DNA from 3 places in the Streptomyces sp. NPDC005811 genome. Region 1 is predicted to be linked to each of the others. Evidence: riboswitches for the same ligand, from Rfam matches in the RefSeq annotation. Region 1 holds a riboswitch; each other region holds the start of a gene.
The links. A riboswitch is a leader RNA that binds a small molecule or an ion and turns the genes downstream of it on or off. The one in region 1 is predicted to bind cobalamin.
Positions count from the first base shown of each region.

Region 2: linked by a shared signal. The riboswitch ahead of ABZ490_RS15860 (CbtB-domain containing protein) and the one ahead of ABZ490_RS43415 (ribonucleoside-diphosphate reductase subunit alpha) in region 1 are both predicted to bind cobalamin.
Region 3: linked by a shared signal. The riboswitch ahead of metE (5-methyltetrahydropteroyltriglutamate--homocysteine S-methyltransferase) and the one ahead of ABZ490_RS43415 (ribonucleoside-diphosphate reductase subunit alpha) in region 1 are both predicted to bind cobalamin.

Region 1 covers NZ_JBEXXK010000062.1:20,717-26,462, forward strand. Annotated here, with positions in the region: gene ABZ490_RS43405 (ATP-binding protein) at 1-2,488, opposite strand, end outside; gene ABZ490_RS43410 (GNAT family N-acetyltransferase) at 2,643-3,149, shown strand; cobalamin riboswitch at 3,195-3,327, shown strand; gene ABZ490_RS43415 (ribonucleoside-diphosphate reductase subunit alpha) at 3,452-5,746, shown strand, end outside.
Region 2 covers NZ_JBEXXK010000013.1:28,865-34,610, forward strand. Annotated here, with positions in the region: gene ABZ490_RS15835 (ABC transporter substrate-binding protein) at 1-106, shown strand, start outside; gene ABZ490_RS15840 (iron chelate uptake ABC transporter family permease subunit) at 157-1,167, shown strand; gene ABZ490_RS15845 (ABC transporter ATP-binding protein) at 1,164-1,979, shown strand; gene ABZ490_RS15850 (histidine phosphatase family protein) at 1,976-2,572, shown strand; gene ABZ490_RS15855 (CbtA family protein) at 2,634-3,392, opposite strand; gene ABZ490_RS15860 (CbtB-domain containing protein) at 3,412-3,633, opposite strand; cobalamin riboswitch at 3,669-3,825, opposite strand; gene ABZ490_RS15865 (extracellular solute-binding protein) at 4,052-5,374, shown strand; gene ABZ490_RS15870 (sugar ABC transporter permease) at 5,470-5,746, shown strand, end outside.
Region 3 covers NZ_JBEXXK010000065.1:51,712-57,457, reverse strand. Annotated here, with positions in the region: gene ABZ490_RS44365 (MFS transporter) at 1-141, opposite strand, end outside; gene ABZ490_RS44360 (helix-turn-helix transcriptional regulator) at 304-1,182, shown strand; gene ABZ490_RS44355 (hypothetical protein) at 1,471-1,698, opposite strand; gene ABZ490_RS44350 (TetR family transcriptional regulator) at 1,812-2,087, shown strand; cobalamin riboswitch at 2,135-2,360, shown strand; gene metE (5-methyltetrahydropteroyltriglutamate--homocysteine S-methyltransferase) at 2,509-4,821, shown strand; gene ABZ490_RS44340 (TetR family transcriptional regulator) at 5,200-5,746, opposite strand, start outside.

The DNA of each region.
Region 1 (5,746 bases):
TCACGAACTCCCGGAACAGGTCCACCCGCTGTTCGAGATACTCCTCGTCGATCGCCTTCCGCTCGTCGTGCTCCGCTGCGCCGGATTCGTACGGCCCCGCCGGGGCGGTCGGACGGGCGGCGCTCTCCTCCTCCATCTTCTCCGCCCACGCCTCGTACTTCCGCCTCCTGTCGCCTTTCAGCTTCCTGACGAGGCCGTTGTACTGCTTCACGGGATCGGTGTGCAGACCGACCCGCTCCCGGATCAGGGCGAACGCGGCGTTGCCTCCGGCGCCGCACTCCTGGGCCGCCGCCAGGCGTATCGAGTAGTCGGGCTCCTTGATGCCCATCTGATAGAGCTGCCAGTACATCTGGGTGGTGGCCGTCTCCTCGGGCAGCGTCCGCAGCACCGCGCCGATCTGTCGGAGCAGCCGCGCCTTCGCGTCCACCAGGGTGCGCCGATCCCCCTTGGCGCGCGGCCAGCGGTTGCGTATGTCGCTGATGACGTCGCTCAGCAGTGCGCGGTCCCGCTCCACACACAGGGTTTCCAGGACCGCGGTGAAGAGATCGAGCGCCTTCGGATCGTCCGTGCGGTGGCTCGCGGCCTCATAGAGCCGTTCACCCAGGGTGCGTGGCCGCTGCCTCGGCATGTTCCTTCGCATGCCGGCCGGTCGCAGCGGCCCGCCGTTCGCCTGCTTCCGCTCGGCACCGGAACGGCGCTCCCGGTCCGCGGACTCCGCCGCACGCCGACGGGACAGCAGCACCAGGGCGATGAGCAGCTCACGGCTGGGGCCCGGCGGTTGCAGCGCCTGATCGACCAGTTCTCCGGCAGCTCGCTGCCCCAGGTGGTGCAGCACGCGGAAGCCGAAGTAGGCCTGGATGATGCTGTGCGGGAAGCGGACCCTCTTCTCGAACCCCTCCACCAGCCCGAGCTTGTCCGCGTTGCCGGCGAAGCGGGCGAGGACCGCCTGGGCCTGGTCCGTGCTGCTCTCGGTCAGGAGCCGCTGCGCCTCCTCCCCGAGGTTCCTGCGGAGCGAGTTCCAGATCTTCTGCCGGTGCCACTCCGAGAAGGCATGGCCCTGTCTGCCGTTGCGGTCCTGGCGCGGTCCACCCGTCCGCGGGCCTGTCCGAGGCGTCGCGCTCCGTTCGCCGCCCGGGTGGGCGTCGTCGGCGAGCAGCTCGGTGAGGCCCACCTCCAGCTTGTCCTGGAGCAGCCCGATGCACGCCAGGGCGGACACCACCTCGACCGTGTCACGGCGCTCCCGCTCATTGAGCGCCACCTCCTCGCGCAGCAGGCGCTCGCACAGGGTGTCGTTCCACCGCTGCAGCAGCCACAGCCGTAGCGTGCCGCGGTCCCTGCTGCGGGTGTTCAGCCGCTTGGGATCGTCCAGGGCGCCGTGCCGGTGCAGTTCACGGGCGATCTGAAGGTAGACGGGCGACTCGGTCACCTCCGCCGTCTCCACGATCCAGTCCACGCGCCGCTCGTCCGAGTCGGGAACGTGCGCCTGGACGAAGCGCAGGGCCTCCTCCTCGCTCAGTGGTTCCAGCTCCACGATCGCGGCGGCGGTGCTCTCCAGGGGACTGTGCGGCCGCGAGGCGATGACGAGCGGCAGTCTCTCCTTGTGCGCGCGCTCGATGGCCTTGCGGATGATGTTGTCCCGGTTCTGCTGGAGGCGCTCGTCGAGGAGGGCCTCCTCCAGACCGTCGGCTATCACCACCGGCTTGTCATCGGCGAGCAGTTGCTTCCAGACCCGGTCGTTCTTGCCGCGGGCCAGGACGCCCTGGGGTGCCTCCTCGGCGAAGCGCTGCCGGGCCAGGCTCTGGAAGTCCAGGTCGGCATCGCCGTCCACGTCCCGCAGCCGGATCGGCACGGGCACGGCGTGCTCCCGGGCGAGCAGTTCGCAGAGCCGCACCAGGACCGCGGTCTTGCCCGCACCCACACCGCCGACGAGCAGATAGGGTCTGCGCGTGCCGCGGTCCCGCAGCCGTTGGGCGATGACCTCGGCGATCGCCTCACGGCCCACGATCCCTGCGACGTCCTGGCCGGCGGTGAGCACCAGCCGGCGGGGATCCCTGCGAACCTTGGTGAGGTAGCGGCGTTTGGTCCAGCTGTACCAGAAGAACAGGAACAGCGCGGCTGCGATCGAAGCGGTCAGGACCGGGCCGAGGAGGTTCAGAAGGTCCTTGAGCCCCTTGTTCCCCTCGCGCGCATCGCCGAAGCCGGTCGTGTCGCCCGTGACGGCGGTGTACACGTCGTCCCCGCACCAGGCGAGGATCGCCAGGAAGGCGATCAGCCAGATGAGTCTGGTGAGGTTGCCGTAGGAGAACCACCGGTGCCAGGTCTTGGGGCGGGTGACGCCACGGCGGGCTTCCAGACGGATCGTCAGGCGGTGCCAGCGGGCGAGGAGTACGCGTCTGACGCCGTGCCCGGCCCGTCTGAGATGCAGCGTCGCCATCGGCGCGTTGCTGGGCCGCTGCTTGCCCCGGGTGTGACGGACGACCCTGGTCATCTTGTGCTCTCCCTCCGAGAGCTTTCCTCGGGACGGGGGACCTGCGGGCACCGGCACCTCCTTCCATGGAATCACTCCCGCCACACCCCGCAACCCGGGCGCCTCCAGGGAAAATCGGGAGGTCTGCGCGCGCGGCTCCGGCAGACTCGGGGTCATGGACATCGTGATACGGCGGGCGGAGCCCGGTGAGTACGAACCGCTCGGCGACATCACCGCACAGGCCTATCTCCAGGACGGCCTCCTCGACTACGGCGAGGGGGACGAGTATCTGCCGGTGCTGAAGGACGTCGCCGCGCGCGCGGCCGCCGCGGAGGTGCTCGTGGCCGTGGACGGTGACCGGCTCCTCGGCGGTGTCACCTTCGTCGCCGGCCCCGGCCCCGTCGCCGACATCGCGCGGCCCGGCGAGGCCGAGATCCGTGCGCTCGCGGTCGCGCACGACGCGCGGGGCCGGGGTGCCGGGGAGGCTCTCGTACGGGCCTGTCTCGACCGGGCGCGGGCCACCGAGGGCTGCACGGCCGTCGTCCTGTCGACCCAGCGCAGCATGCACACCGCCCACCGGATCTACGAACGTCTCGGCTTCGTCCGTACACCCGGGCGGGACTGGAATCCCGTGCCGCATCTGGACGACGTCACTCTCCTCACCTATGAGTTGACACTCTGACACCACCCCGACACAACATCTGGGGGTGGCGTGACAGGCGAGCACAAGATGTATGCTCATGCTCGTTGTCGCCGCAGGGGAATCCGGTGCGAATCCGGAACTGTCCCGCAACGGTGTACTTGTGCATGTCTGTGCACGAGCGTCAGTCCGAGGACCTGCCGACAGCGCGCCCGGCCGTCCCGGTCCGGGTGCCTTGACGTCCGGGTCTCGTGGAGTGGGCCGGTGGACGCGACGCCGCGCGCGCTCGTGTTGCTGCCCCCTGCCCTCCGCCAGGCCCCCTGCCGAGCGAGGGAGAGCCCCACGTGACCATCGCGCCAGTCGATCCGGCCTCAGTCATCCAGCCGGACACCGACGGTCCCGGTACCGCGCTGCTGCGGACCCTGACCGAGCTGACCGCCGACCTCCCCGACGCCGACCCCGGGCGGGTCGCCGCCGCCGCGCTGCGCGGCCGGTCGGCGCGGGCGGACGAGACGGAGCTGCGCGAGCTGGCCACGGAGGCGGCCGCCGGCCTGATCTCCGAGGACCCCGCCTACTCGAAGCTGGCCGCCCGGCTGCTGACGGTCTCCATCGCCGCGGAGGCCGCCTCCCAGGGGGTCACGTCCTTCACTTCGTCCGTCGCCGTCGGCCACCGCGAGGGGCTCGTCGCCGACCGCACCGCCGACTTCGTACGGCTGCACGCGGCCCGGCTGGACGCGCTGATCGACCCGTCCGCCGACGACCGCTTCGGCTACTTCGGGCTCCGCACCCTCCACAGCCGCTATCTGCTGCGCCACCCCCTCACCCGGAAGGTCGTGGAGACGCCCCAGCACTTCCTGCTGCGCGTCGCGAGCGGTCTCGCCGAGGACGACACGGCGCGCGCCGTGGACGAGGTCGCCGCGCTCTACGGGCTCATGAGCCGGCTCGACTACCTGCCGTCCTCCCCCACCCTCTTCAACTCCGGCACCCGGCACCCCCAGATGTCGTCCTGCTACCTCCTCGACTCCCCGCTGGACGAGCTGGACTCGATCTACGACCGCTACCACCAGGTCGCCCGGCTCTCCAAGCACGCCGGCGGCATCGGGCTGTCGTACTCCCGCATCCGCTCGCGCGGTTCGCTGATCCGCGGCACCAACGGGCACTCCAACGGCATCGTGCCGTTCCTGAAGACCCTGGACGCCTCCGTCGCCGCCGTGAACCAGGGCGGGCGGCGCAAGGGCGCGGCCGCGGTCTACCTGGAGACCTGGCACTCCGACATCGAGGAGTTCCTGGAGCTGCGCGACAACACGGGTGAGGACGCCCGCCGTACGCACAACCTGAACCTGGCGCACTGGATCCCGGACGAGTTCATGCGGCGGGTGAACGCCGACGGGCAGTGGTCGCTGTTCTCCCCCGCCGACGTGCCCGAGCTGGTCGACCTGTGGGGCGAGGAGTTCGACGCCGCGTACCGCGAGGCCGAGAACAGGGGCCTCGCGAAGAAGACCATCCCCGCCCGTGATCTGTACGGCCGCATGATGCGGACCCTCGCGCAGACCGGCAACGGCTGGATGACCTTCAAGGACGCGGCCAACCGCACCGCCAACCAGACGGCGCTGCCCGGCCATGTCGTCCACTCCTCCAACCTCTGCACGGAGATCCTGGAGGTCACGAACGACGGCGAGACGGCGGTCTGCAACCTGGGTTCGGTGAACCTCGGCGCGTTCGTCGACCCGACGAGCGGCGATCTCGACTGGGAGCGGCTGGACGCCACCGTCCGCACCGCCGTCACCTTCCTGGACCGGGTCGTCGACATCAACTTCTACCCGACCGAGCAGGCGGGCCGGTCCAACGCCAAGTGGCGTCCGGTGGGCCTGGGCGCGATGGGCCTCCAGGACGTCTTCTTCAAGCTGCGGCTGCCCTTCGACTCCGCCGAGGCGCGCGCGCTGTCGACGCGGATCGCCGAGCGGATCATGCTCGCCGCGTACGAGGCCTCCGCCGACCTCGCCGAGCGCGGTGGCCCGCTGCCGGCCTGGGAGAAGACCCGTACCGCGCAGGGTGTGCTGCACCCCGACCACTACGGCGTCGAGTTCACCTGGCCGGAGCGCTGGGCGGCGCTGCGCGCGCGGATCGCGAGGACGGGCCTGCGCAACAGCCTGCTGCTCGCCATCGCGCCGACCGCCACCATCGCCTCCATCGCGGGCGTCTACGAGTGCATCGAGCCGCAGGTGTCCAACCTGTTCAAGCGCGAGACGCTGTCCGGCGAGTTCCTCCAGGTCAACTCGTATCTGGTGCAGGACCTCAAGGAGCTGGGCGTGTGGGACGCGCGCACCCGGGAGGCGCTGCGCGAGTCCAACGGCTCGGTGCAGGACTTCGCGTGGATCCCGGCGGACGTACGGGCCCTGTACCGGACGGCGTGGGAGATCCCGCAGCGCGGTCTGATCGACATGGCCGCGGCCCGCACCCCGTACCTGGACCAGTCCCAGTCGCTCAACCTGTTCCTGGAGACGCCGACCATCGGCAAGCTCTCCTCGATGTACGCGTACGCCTGGAAGTCGGGCCTGAAGACGACGTACTACCTGCGCTCGCGTCCGGCGACCCGGATCGCCCGGGCCGCCCAGGCGCAGACCCCGACCACCATTCCG
Region 2 (5,746 bases), on a different contig from region 1:
ACGGTACGTGCTGCTGTCCGGGCAGGCCATGAACCCGACGATCCGGACCGTGGAGGGCGTGGAGAAGGTGGCGGCGGCGCTGCGCGCGTACGGCCTCGCGGGGTGAGCGACGTCCCGACGGCGGCGGTCCCGCAGGCCTCGGCCGCGGTCCCGGTGGTGCTGCGGCGCGCGCTGTTGTGGGCGGCCGGGCTCGCGCTGCTCGGCGGCTCCGTCGCGGTGGCGATCACCATCGGCCCGGCGGACATCGCCGTCGGTGACGTATGGGCGACGGTGGCGGCCCATCTCGGCTGGGGACAGGGGCGGTTGTCGCCGATCCGGGACGGGATCGTATGGAATCTGCGGCTGCCGCGCACCCTGCTCGCGGCGGTGTGCGGGGCCGGGCTGGCCGTGTGCGGCGCGGTCCTGCAGTCGCTGTTGCGCAATCCCCTTGCCGACCCGTTCGTCCTGGGGGTCTCCTCGGGGGCCTCGACCGGTGCGGTCGTGGTCGTGGTGCTCGGGGTCGGCGGCGGGGCCGTGTCGGTGTCGGGCGGGGCGTTCGTGGGCGCGGTGGTGTCGTTCGTGCTGGTGCTGATGCTCAGTCACGGCCTCGGGGGCACCACGGACCGGGTGGTGCTGGCCGGGGTCGCCGCGATGCAGTTGTTCTCGGCGGTCACCTCCTTCGTGGTGATGACGGCGGCCGACGCGGAGACCACGCGCGGGGTGCTGTTCTGGCTGCTCGGCTCGCTCGGCGGGGCCGACTGGACGGACGTCGGCCTGTGTCTGGCGGTGCTGGCGGCGGCGCTGCCCGTGTGTCTGGGGTACGCCCGCACGCTGGACGCCTTCGCGTTCGGGCAGGACGCGGCCGCCACGCTGGGGGTGCGCGTGGCCCGTACCCGGCTGGTGCTGCTGTGCGTCACCGCGCTGCTGACGGCGGTGCTGGTCGGCTCGGCGGGGGCGATCGGCTTCGTCGGGCTGGTGCTGCCGCACGCCGCCCGTGCGCTGACGGGTCCCGGGCACACCCGGCTGCTGCCGGCGACCGCGCTGGCCGGGGCGGTGTTCCTGGTCTGGGTCGACACCCTGGCCCGCACCCTGCTGGACCCGCAGGAGGTGCCGGTGGGCGTGATGACCTCGCTGATCGGCGTCCCGGCGTTCGTCCTGGTCCTCTACCGGGGCAGGGACACCCGATGAGCGGCCCCGACCTCGCCGACGACGGCCTGCGCGCCGACCGCGTCAGCCGGTCGGCCGACGGGACCCTCATCCTGGACGGGGTGAGCCTCGCCCCGCGCCCCGGGACCGTCACCGGGCTGCTCGGCCCGAACGGCTCCGGCAAGTCGACCCTGCTGCGGCTGCTCGCCGGTGTCCTCGCCCCGGCCTCCGGCGCCGTCACGCTCGACGGGCGCCCGTTGGAGCGGGTGGGGCGCCGTGCCGTCGCCCGGCGGGTGGCCGTGGTCGAGCAGCAGGCGGACACCCAGGTCGCGTTGACCGTCCTCGACGTCGTACGCCTCGGCCGGGTCCCGCACCGCAGGGCCTGGGCGCCCGCCTCCGCCGAGGACGAGGAGGCCGTCCGTTCCGCGCTGGCCCGCACCGGTCTGGCCGACAAGGCCGCCCGCCCCTGGCGGACCCTGTCCGGCGGGGAGCGCCAGCGCGTCCAGATCGCCCGCGCCCTCGCCCAGCAGCCCCGGGAACTCCTGCTGGACGAACCCACCAACCACCTCGACATCCAGCATCAGCTCGCCCTGCTGGACCTGATCACCGAACTCCGGCTGACCAGCGTGGTCGCCCTGCACGACCTCAACCTGGCCGCGATGTACTGCGACCGGCTGCTCGTGCTGCGGCGCGGCCGTGTGGTCGCGGGCGGCACCCCGGAGGAGGTCCTCACCGAGGAGCTGATCGCCGAGGTGTACGGCGTCCGCGCCGCCGTCACCCGGACCGCCCCCGGGGACCGCCCGCACATACGCTTCCTGGGCACGCTGCCCACTCCAGAAGGAACTGTCACGTGACCAGCCGCGTCACCTTCGTCCCGCCCGCGATGAACGACTCCCTGCGCCGGGCCCGCTTCGACGACGGGGGCTCGCTCGACGCGGGCGGGACGGCCCGGGCGCGGGCCGCCGCCGGGTCGCTGCCCGCCGCCGTACGGGTCCTGCTCTCCCCGAGTGTGCGCTGCCGGGAGACGGCGGCCGCCCTCGGTCTCGACGGGACCGAGGAGCCGGAACTGGCCGGGCTGGACATGGGGCGCTGGCGAGGTCTGACCCTCGCCGAGGTCGGCTCCGCCGAGCCGCAGGAGGTGGGCCGCTGGCTCGCCGATCCCGACGCGGCGCCGCACGGCGGGGAGTCGGTGGCGGACCTGTGCGCCCGGGTCGGCCGCTGGCTGCGGGCGGCGGCCGGGACGGACGGTCACACGGTCGCGGTGGTCGAGCCGGAGATCGTCCGGGCCGTGGTGGTCCACGTGCTGGGTGCGCCGCTCGCGGCCTTCTGGCGGCTCGACGTGCCGCCGCTGACAGCCACCTCGGTCAGCGGGCGCGCGGGGCGGTGGAACGTGCGGCTCGGGCAGCCCCTGGACCCGGTCGGCGAGGAGACGGACGACCGCGCATGACAGGGCCCCCGGACGGATCCGGGGGCCCTGGTGTCATTCCGGTCGGCTCACTGCGGGACCGTCACTGCGGGACGGTCACCGCCGCCCGCGCCGGCGCCTGCACGGGCTTGGGGTTCAGGAGCCGTTCGGCCAGTTCGCCGAAGACGAGGCCGAAGCCCGTCCACAGCGTGATCTGCAGGGCGAGGGTGGACAGCCGGAACCGCCACAGCAGGGTGGCCGGGAAGTCCGCCGGTACTTCGTTGATCGCGGGCAGGAACGCGTACGCCAGACCGATCAGGGTGACGAAACCGAGAACGGCGACGACGGTGGCGTACCAGGTGCCGAGCCTCGGCGCGAGCCGCTTCCCGGCGATCACCGCGGCGATCGCGAGGAGCACACCGAGCAGCATCATCAGGAAGAACAGGGTGGTCCGTTTGGCGATCGTGTCGTGGTCGCCGACGGCCGGCGGGTTGGCCGGGTACTTCAGGAACGGCACGACGTACACGGCCAGCAGCGCGGCCCCGGACAGCAGCAGCGCCGTGGCCCGCGGGCCGAAGCGGCCGACCCGGCCGAGGGCGAAGCAGTAGGCGAGGGCGGCGATGCCGCCGAAGGCGACCCCGTAGACGAGGACGCCGGTGGCGAGACCGGCGGTGGACTGCAGGGAGCGGGAGACGAGTTCGACCTCGTGCTCGTGGGCGGGGGCGTGGGCTTCCTCGAAGCCGATGGCGCTGTCGACGTTCGGCTCGCCCAGGAAGTAGGCGACGACGAGGGCGAGCACGCCGGCCGCGAGGCCGGCGAGCATGCCCCGCACCAGAAGGTTTCGCACGGTTGCGGAGTTCATGGCTGTGCGGCGTCCCTCGTCAGTGGCAGGGGAAGCCGAGCAGGTGGCGGGCGTCGTGCACCCACTCGTGGACTCCCTCGCCGGAGACGACGGAGGTGGCGCCCTGCTCGGCGCCGACGAAGTACAGCAGGACGAGCATGAGGATGCCGAAGAAGACGGCCCAGGGGGCGATGTCCTTCAGCGGGAGCTTGGCGGGAACGGCGGGTGCGGCGGTGGTCGGCTGGGCGACGTGCTGCGCCATGGCAGGGCCTCCTCTGGGAGTTCGCGTCCCATCTCGGTGGTGCACAGGACGACGGCCCCGGGTCTGACTCGCGGTCCGCCCCTCAGCGAGGAGCGCACCGTTCACAGTGGCGCGACCGTGCCGGATTTCCACCGGCTTCCGTTTTTCCGTCGTCGATATCAGAGTGAAGGTACCGTGCCCCGCCGAACTGGCCAAGAGCGCACGGTCCGACGTGATCCGGCTCTCCTCGCACCGGCCGCTCCGTCCCGGACGCGCGAAAATGTTTCGTAACCGGCGGTTTTCCCCTCCTTGTCCCGGCTGTGACGGGCGTGCCAGTGTCCCGGTCCAGCAGGCGGGCCGTCCGCGGCACCGACGGACGCAGGCAGTCGAAAGCCTTTCGCGCGGAGAGACGCGCGAGGGAGAAGAGAGGCGGACAACCATGCACGGAATCCGGGTACTTCCGAGAACACGGCGCGCGGCGGTGGCCGTGGTCACCGCGACGGCGGCGATGGGCCTGCTCGCCGCGTGCGGGACGTCGGGGCCGGGCGGATCGTCGTCGGGAGGCTCGTCGTCGAAGGGCCTGACGATGTGGGCGCTGAACGACCAGACGATCCTCAAGGAGTCCGTCGACGCCTACAACAAGGACCACCCGGAAGAGAAGATCACCCTGCGGCTGTTCGCGAACGACGACTACAAGCAGAAGCTGCGTGTGGCGTTCGGGGCGGACCAGGCCCCGGACATCTTCTTCAGCTGGGGCGGCGGCGCGCTGGACGACTACGTGAAGGCGGGCAAGGTCGACACCCTGACCGACGCTCAGGTGGGGCTGCTGCGGTTCACGCCGAGCGTGCTGAAGAGCGCCACGTTCAGCGGCAAGGTCTACGGCATACCGGCCAACGGGCTGGCCCCGGTGGTCCTCTACTACAACAAGAAGGTCCTGAAGGACGCGGGCGTCGAGGCGCCGACGACGTACGACGGACTGCTGGCCGCCGTGAAGAAGCTGAAGGGCGACGGGGTCACCCCGATCTCCCTCGCGGCGAACTCCAAGTGGCCGACGCTGATGTACCTGGAGTACCTGCTCGACCGCGAGGGCGGCGCCCAGGTCTTCGACAAGATCGCCGCCGGTGACGCCACGGCGTGGAAGGACCCGGCGGTCACCGAGGCCAACACCCGCCTCCAGGAGCTCGCGAAGGCCGGGGCGTTCGGCGACAACGCCTCCTCCGTCAGCTACGACCAGGGCGCCTCCACCGCGCTGCTCTACACCGGCAAGGCCGGCATGGAGCTGATGGGCACCTGGGAGTACGCCAACCTGGTCAAGGCCGCACCGGACTTCGTGAAGAAGGACCTGGGCTATGTCGCCTTCCCGTCGGTGTCCGGCGGCGCGGGCGACCCGCAGGCGATCGTCGGCAACCCCTCCAACTTCCTGTCGCTGAACGCGAAGAGCAAGAACAGCTCGGCGGCGCTCACCTACCTGAAGAACTACGTCCTGAACGGCGACCAGGTCGACGCCTATCTGGCGGCGGGCAGCGTGCCCCCGGTCAACGGACTGGACACCAAGCTGGCGGCCGTGAAGTCGGCCGACGACAAGAAGTGGCTGAGCTTCGTGTACCAGCTCGTGCAGAACTCCCCGACGTTCCAGCTGTCCTGGGACCAGGCGCTCCCCTCCGACCAGGCCGATCCGCTGCTGACGAACGTGGACAAGTCGTTCCTGCGGCAGATCAGGCCCGAGGAGTTCGGCACGGCCATGAGCGGGGCGGCGCAGTAATGACCACCGTGGTCCGTACGCCGCGCCCGGTCGCGTCTCCCAAGACGCGGCCGGCCACGGCCCGTTCATGGCGCCGCCCCGGGGGCCGGGTGCTCATGGCGGCACCCGCGCTGCTGCTGTTCGGTCTGTTCGGTCTGGTGCCGCTGGTCGGTGTGGTGGTGCTGAGCCTGGCCCGCTGGGACGGTCTGGGCCCGCTCGGCTGGGCCGGGTCCGCCAACTGGAGCGGGGTCCTCGCCGACGCCGCCACCTGGCAGGCGCTCTGGCTCACCCTCAAGGTGATGGCGGTGAGCTGGCTGGTCCAGACTCCGGTCGCGCTGGCGCTCGGTGTGTTCCAGTCGCCCAGGGGGCGGCTGCGCGCGCTGTTCGCCGTGG
Region 3 (5,746 bases), on a different contig from region 1:
CAGAGCGACGTTCACGATCGTCGCGTCCAGCGTGATCACGAAGAAGCCGAGGACGGCAGCGGCCAGGGTTGCGGTGGCGTGCCGACGCGTCTCTGGCGCGCCCGCCTCCGACGACCGGTGCGGCGAAGCCGTGAGGGGCATGACGGTCAGGGGTCCTTCCGGGGTGGGGAGGGAGAAGCCGCGCCGACCGCAGGGGCCCGGCGCCTGTCCACAGCACCACGCACCCGGTCTGACCTGGGAGTCCCTGCCCGGAGGGGTACGGGCAGGGACCCTCCTTCCACGGCTGTGTCCTAGGCTGAGGACGTGCCGTCCGACACCGTCCGCGAGGACATCCGCCATTTCCTCACCAGCCGCCGTGCCCGCCTCACCCCGCAGCGGGCCGGTCTGCCCGACTTCGGCGGGCGGCGTCAGGTCAGCGGACTGCGGCGCTCGGAGGTCGCCCAGCTCGCCTCGATCAGCGTCGAGTACTACACCCGCCTGGAGCGCGGCCATGTGGGCGGCGTCTCCGAGGAGATCCTCGACAGCCTCGCCGCCGCGCTCCAGCTCGACGATGTCGAACGCGCCCACCTGACCGCCCTCGTCCGCGCGGCCCATGCCCCGCGCCGAGCCTCCGACCGGGACGGCGGGACCTCGTACGTCCGCGACAGCCTCCAGCAGATCCTCGACGCCATGACCGGCGCCGCCGCCTTCGTGCGCAACGCCCATCTCGACGTGCTGGCCACCAATCGGCTCGCCCGAACCCTGTACACGGACGCGCTCGACACCACCGGGCAACCGCCCAACCTGGCCCGCTTCGTCTTCTGCGACCCGCGCGCCCGCCGCTTCTACCGCGACTGGGAGCGCATCGCCCACGACGCCGTCGGCAGTCTGCGCACCGAAGCCGCCCGCGCCCCCGGCAACACCGACCTCGCCGACCTCGTCGACGAACTCGTCGCCCACAGCCCCGAGTTCGCCCTGCGCTGGGACGCACACGACGTCGAGTACTACCGCAGTGGACGACAGTGCTTCCACCACGCCGCCGTCGGCGATCTCGACCTCGACTACGACGCCCTCGAAATCCCCGCGGATCCGGGCTTGACGATCGTCACCTACACCCTGGCCTCGGCCGCACCCCACGCCGACGCGTTCCGTCGGCTTCGCGAGCACGGCTCGGCCGCCGCCGAGGAGCCGACATCGGCCTGAACGCGGTTCCCGCGCCGGTGCGTTGCTCCCCCGGTCGGCCGCAGCTTCTCCGGGGCCAGGCAATCGGCGCTGTACGCGACGGCCGGGGGGCGCGTCACCGCGGTGCTTCCCACCCGATGAGACGGCTTCGCTCCGGTCGCGGCGCTCGTGCAAGTCCCAGTACAGGGGTGCGATCTGCTCGGGCGTGGCCCACGGGATTTCCCCGGGGCCGCCCTGTCCGATCCACGTGCCTGATCGTCACGTGCGCCGCGAGGACGCCGCTGTCGGCAGGCTCGTTGTGCAGGTTGATCACCCGGTTGCGCAGCGCGCCGCCCGCACGTCGATCGAGCCGAAGCGGGCACGGGCCGCGTCCAGGGCGGCGGTCAGGGAGGGGCGGTCCAGTACGTCCGCGGGGAAAGCGGCGGCCGTGACGCCTTCCTCGCCGAGCAGGGCGACGAGGTCGTCCAGCTTCTCGGGCGTGCGGGCGATGGCCAGACCCATACCGGGGCCGGCGCCGACGCTGGCGAGAGTGGGCACGATCAGATCTCTTCCGTGAGGAGGGGAAGGGGCGCGCCGACGCCGAGCGCAACCGCGATCTCGTCCTCGACGCGGCCCGCCGCCTCTAGGCCACCGACGGGCTCGGCGTGTCCATGGCCTCCGTCGCCCGCGAGGCCGGCGTCGGCAAGGCCGCCCTCTCCCGCAGGTTCGCCACCCGCGAGGAGCTCATCACCGCCATCACCGCCATCACCGCCGCCTTTCGCGGACCGCATGGACGCCTACGCCGCCGCCGCCGTCACCGAGGCCCTCGCCGACCCCGACCCCGACCCCTGGGACGGCTTCTCCCACTGGCGGACACCCCGACGCCCACCAGCCTGTACCGGTCCATGGTCCGGCTCGGTCGCCCGCTGCCCGGCCGCAGGCCCTGACGCGCGGCCGGACGGTCAACGGCCGCTCGCGGCAGCGGTCCTGTGTGTACGCTGGCCCTGCAGCTGGTTCGCCCTGCCCGCCAGGCAGGCGCGTCGCAAGAGGGAACCCGGTGGGAATCCGGGACTGCCCCGCAGCGGTGAGCGGGAACGACCGCCGTCATACGCACTGGGTCCGGACGCAACGGACCTGGGAAGCGACGGCCAGTAGGTGCCTCGTGACAGAACGAGGCGTGCCCGTGAGTCCGAAGACCTGCCACTGCCCGTGCGCGGACCGCCGTGCGCGGAGATCCCGGTGACCTCGTGGGCGGGTCGGCGTACACAGCGGGCGGGCACGCGAGTCGTGACTCGTCCGGTCTGTCGTCCCTTCGCGTCCGCGCTCCACCTGGGTCGCTCTCGTCCAGAGCTCGCGAAGGAGAGTTTCGTGACAGCCAAGTCCGCGGCCGTACGGGCCACGGTCCACGGTTACCCCCGGCAGGGACCGAACCGGGAACTGAAGAAGGCGATCGAGGGCTACTGGAAGGGCCGCGTCAGCGCCGGCGCCCTCGCCGAGACGGCCGCCGGCATCCGCCGCGCCAACTGGCGTGAGCTGGCCGACGCCGGCGTCCATGAAGTCCCGACCGGCGACTTCTCGTACTACGACCACGTCCTCGACACCAGCGTGATGGTCGGCGCGATCCCCGCACGGCACCGCGCGGCCGTCGAGGCCCATCCCCTCGACGGGTACTTCGCCATGGCCCGCGGCACCCAGGACACCGTGCCGCTGGAGATGACGAAGTGGTTCGACAGCAACTACCACTACCTCGTGCCGGAACTGGGCCCGGACACGGTGTTCGCGGCCGACTCGACGAAGCAGGTCGGTGAACTCGGGGAAGCCCTGGCGCTCGGGCTGACCGCCCGGCCCGTCCTCGTCGGCCCGGTCACCTACCTGCTGCTCGCCAAGCCCGCTCCGGGCGCCCCGGCCGGCTTCGACCCGCTCACCCTCCTGGACCGGCTGCTCCCGGTGTACGGCGAGGTGCTCGCCGACCTGCGGGCGGCCGGCGCCGAGTGGGTGCAGCTCGACGAGCCCGCCCTGGTCCAGGACCGCACCCGGGCCGAGCTGGACGCCACCGCCCGCGCCTACCGTGATCTGGGCGTCCTCACCGACCGGCCCCGGCTGCTGGTCGCCTCCTATTTCGACCGGCTCGGCGAGGCGTTGCCGGTCCTGGCGAAGGCCCCGGTGGAGGGGCTCGCCCTCGATTTCACCGGGGCCGCCGTCGCGGACCTGGATGCCCTGGCCGCCGTGGGCGGCCTGCCCGGCAAGCGCCTGGTCGCCGGGGTCGTCAACGGCCGCAACATCTGGGTCGACGACCTGTCCGCGTCCCTGGCCACCCTGGGCACCCTGCTCGGGCTGGCCGACCGCGTCGACGTCGCCGCCTCCTGCTCCCTCCTGCATGTCCCGCTGGACACGGCCGCCGAGCGGGACATCGAGCCGCAGATCCTGCGCTGGCTGTCCTTCGCCCGGCAGAAGACCGCCGAGATCGTCACCCTCGCCAAGGGCCTCGCCCGGGGCACCGACACGATCGCCGCCGAACTGGCCGCCAACCGCGCGGTCCTGGCCTCCCGGGCGGCTTCGCCGATCACCCACGACCCTGCCGTCCGGGCGCGTACGGCGGCCGTCACGGCGTTCGACGCCCGCCGCTCCCACCCCTACCGCCAGCGCACCGCCGCCCAACGCGCGCACCTGAGGCTGCCGTTGCTGCCCACCACGACCATCGGCTCCTTCCCGCAGACCGGCGAACTGCGCACCGCCCGCGCCGAACTGCGCGCGGGCCGGATCGACACGGCCGGATACGAGGAGCGCGTCAGGGCCGAGATCCAGGAGGTGATCGCCTTCCAGGAGAAGTCGGGCATCGACGTCCTCGTGCACGGCGAGGCCGAACGCAACGACATGGTCCAGTACTTCGCCGAGCAGCTCACCGGCTATCTCGCCACGCAGCACGGCTGGGTCCAGTCCTACGGCACCCGCTGTGTACGCCCGCCGGTGCTCGTCGGCGACATCTCGCGCCCCGAGCCGATGACGGTGCGCTGGACGTCGTACGCCCAGTCCCTCACCGACCGCCCGGTCAAGGGCATGCTCACCGGGCCGGTCACCATGCTCGCCTGGTCCTTCGTCCGCGACGACCAGCCCCTGGGCGAGACCGCCCGCCAGGTCGCCCTCGCCCTGCGTGACGAGGTGAACGACCTGGAGACGGCCGGGACTTCGGTCATCCAGGTCGACGAACCCGCACTGCGCGAGACCCTGCCGCTGCGGGCCGCCGACCGCCCGGACCACCTGGCCTGGGCGACGGAGGCGTTCCGCCTGACCACCTCCGGCGTACGGCCGGACACACAGATCCACACCCACATGTGCTACGCCGAGTTCGGCGACATCGTCCAGGCGATCGACGACCTCGACGCCGACGTCATCAGCCTGGAAGCGGCACGCTCGCACATGCAGGTCGCCCGGGAACTGGCGGCACACGGCTATCCACGGGAGGCCGGGCCGGGCGTGTACGACATCCACTCCCCGCGCGTACCGAGCACGAAGGAGGCCGCCGACCTGCTGCGCACCGGCCTCAGAGCCATTCCCGCCGAACGCCTGTGGGTCAACCCCGACTGCGGGCTGAAGACCCGCGGCTGGCCCGAGGTCCGCGACTCGCTGGAGCACCTGGTCGCAGCCGCGCGGGAGGTACGCCGGGAGCTGTCCACGGACTGACGCGGGCGGTCGGCGACGGCCCGGTCCCCGGCGGACACGGACTGACGCGGGCGGCGGACCGTCCTTTCCCCGGTTCGGCCGGCCCCTTTTCGCGGTACGCCGGACGAGGACGGCGTACCGCCAGGGCGGCGATGCTCACGGGTGTCGCCGCCTGCTCGGTGCCGCCTGCTCGGTGCCGCCGACACGGGAAGCGAGGAGGCGCGGGAAGCGGGCAGCGGGAAGCGGGCAGCGGGAAGGCATGCGACTCCGCCGCCCCGCGCGCCGACGGCCTGGCCGGCCTGGCCGACCCCGTACGGACCCCGCGCGGACCCCGCTGGGGGGCTCGGGTCGTACGACGTCGACGACGCGGCACGGCACGGCCTCGGTGGCGCGTGCCCGTCAGGAGGCCGACGCCGGGCCGCCGGGGCCGCTCAGCGTTCCGGCGGGCAGTCCGACCTCACGTTCGACCGTTTCCCAGACGAGCCTGGTCACATCGCCGTAGGACTTCTCGGCACGCATGGAGATCTGGACGAGGACCCCGTCGAGCAGCACGAGAATCCGGAAGGCACTCGCGCGGGGGTCGGTCAGCCGGAAGACGCCCTCGTCACGTCCGCGGGCGAGCAGGCCCGTCAGCAGGTCCAGGCCCTCCACCATCCGCCGGTCGACTTCCTTCGCCAGCTCGGGACGGCGCGGGGCCGCCACCCAGGCGCTCATCCAGACACGTGCGTAGCGCAGCGGCGCGTCGAGCTGGCGTGCCACCAGTCCGCACAGGCCCGGAAGGGCGGGAAGCGACTCGATGATCGAGCGCAGCTCGTCGTGTTCGGCCCCGGTGAACTGGGCGAACGCCTCCACGATCAGTTCGTCCATGGAGGCGAAGTAGTGATGGACCAGCCCCGGCGCCACACCGACGGCGGCTCCGATGTCCCGCGACGTCAGCCGGTCGAGC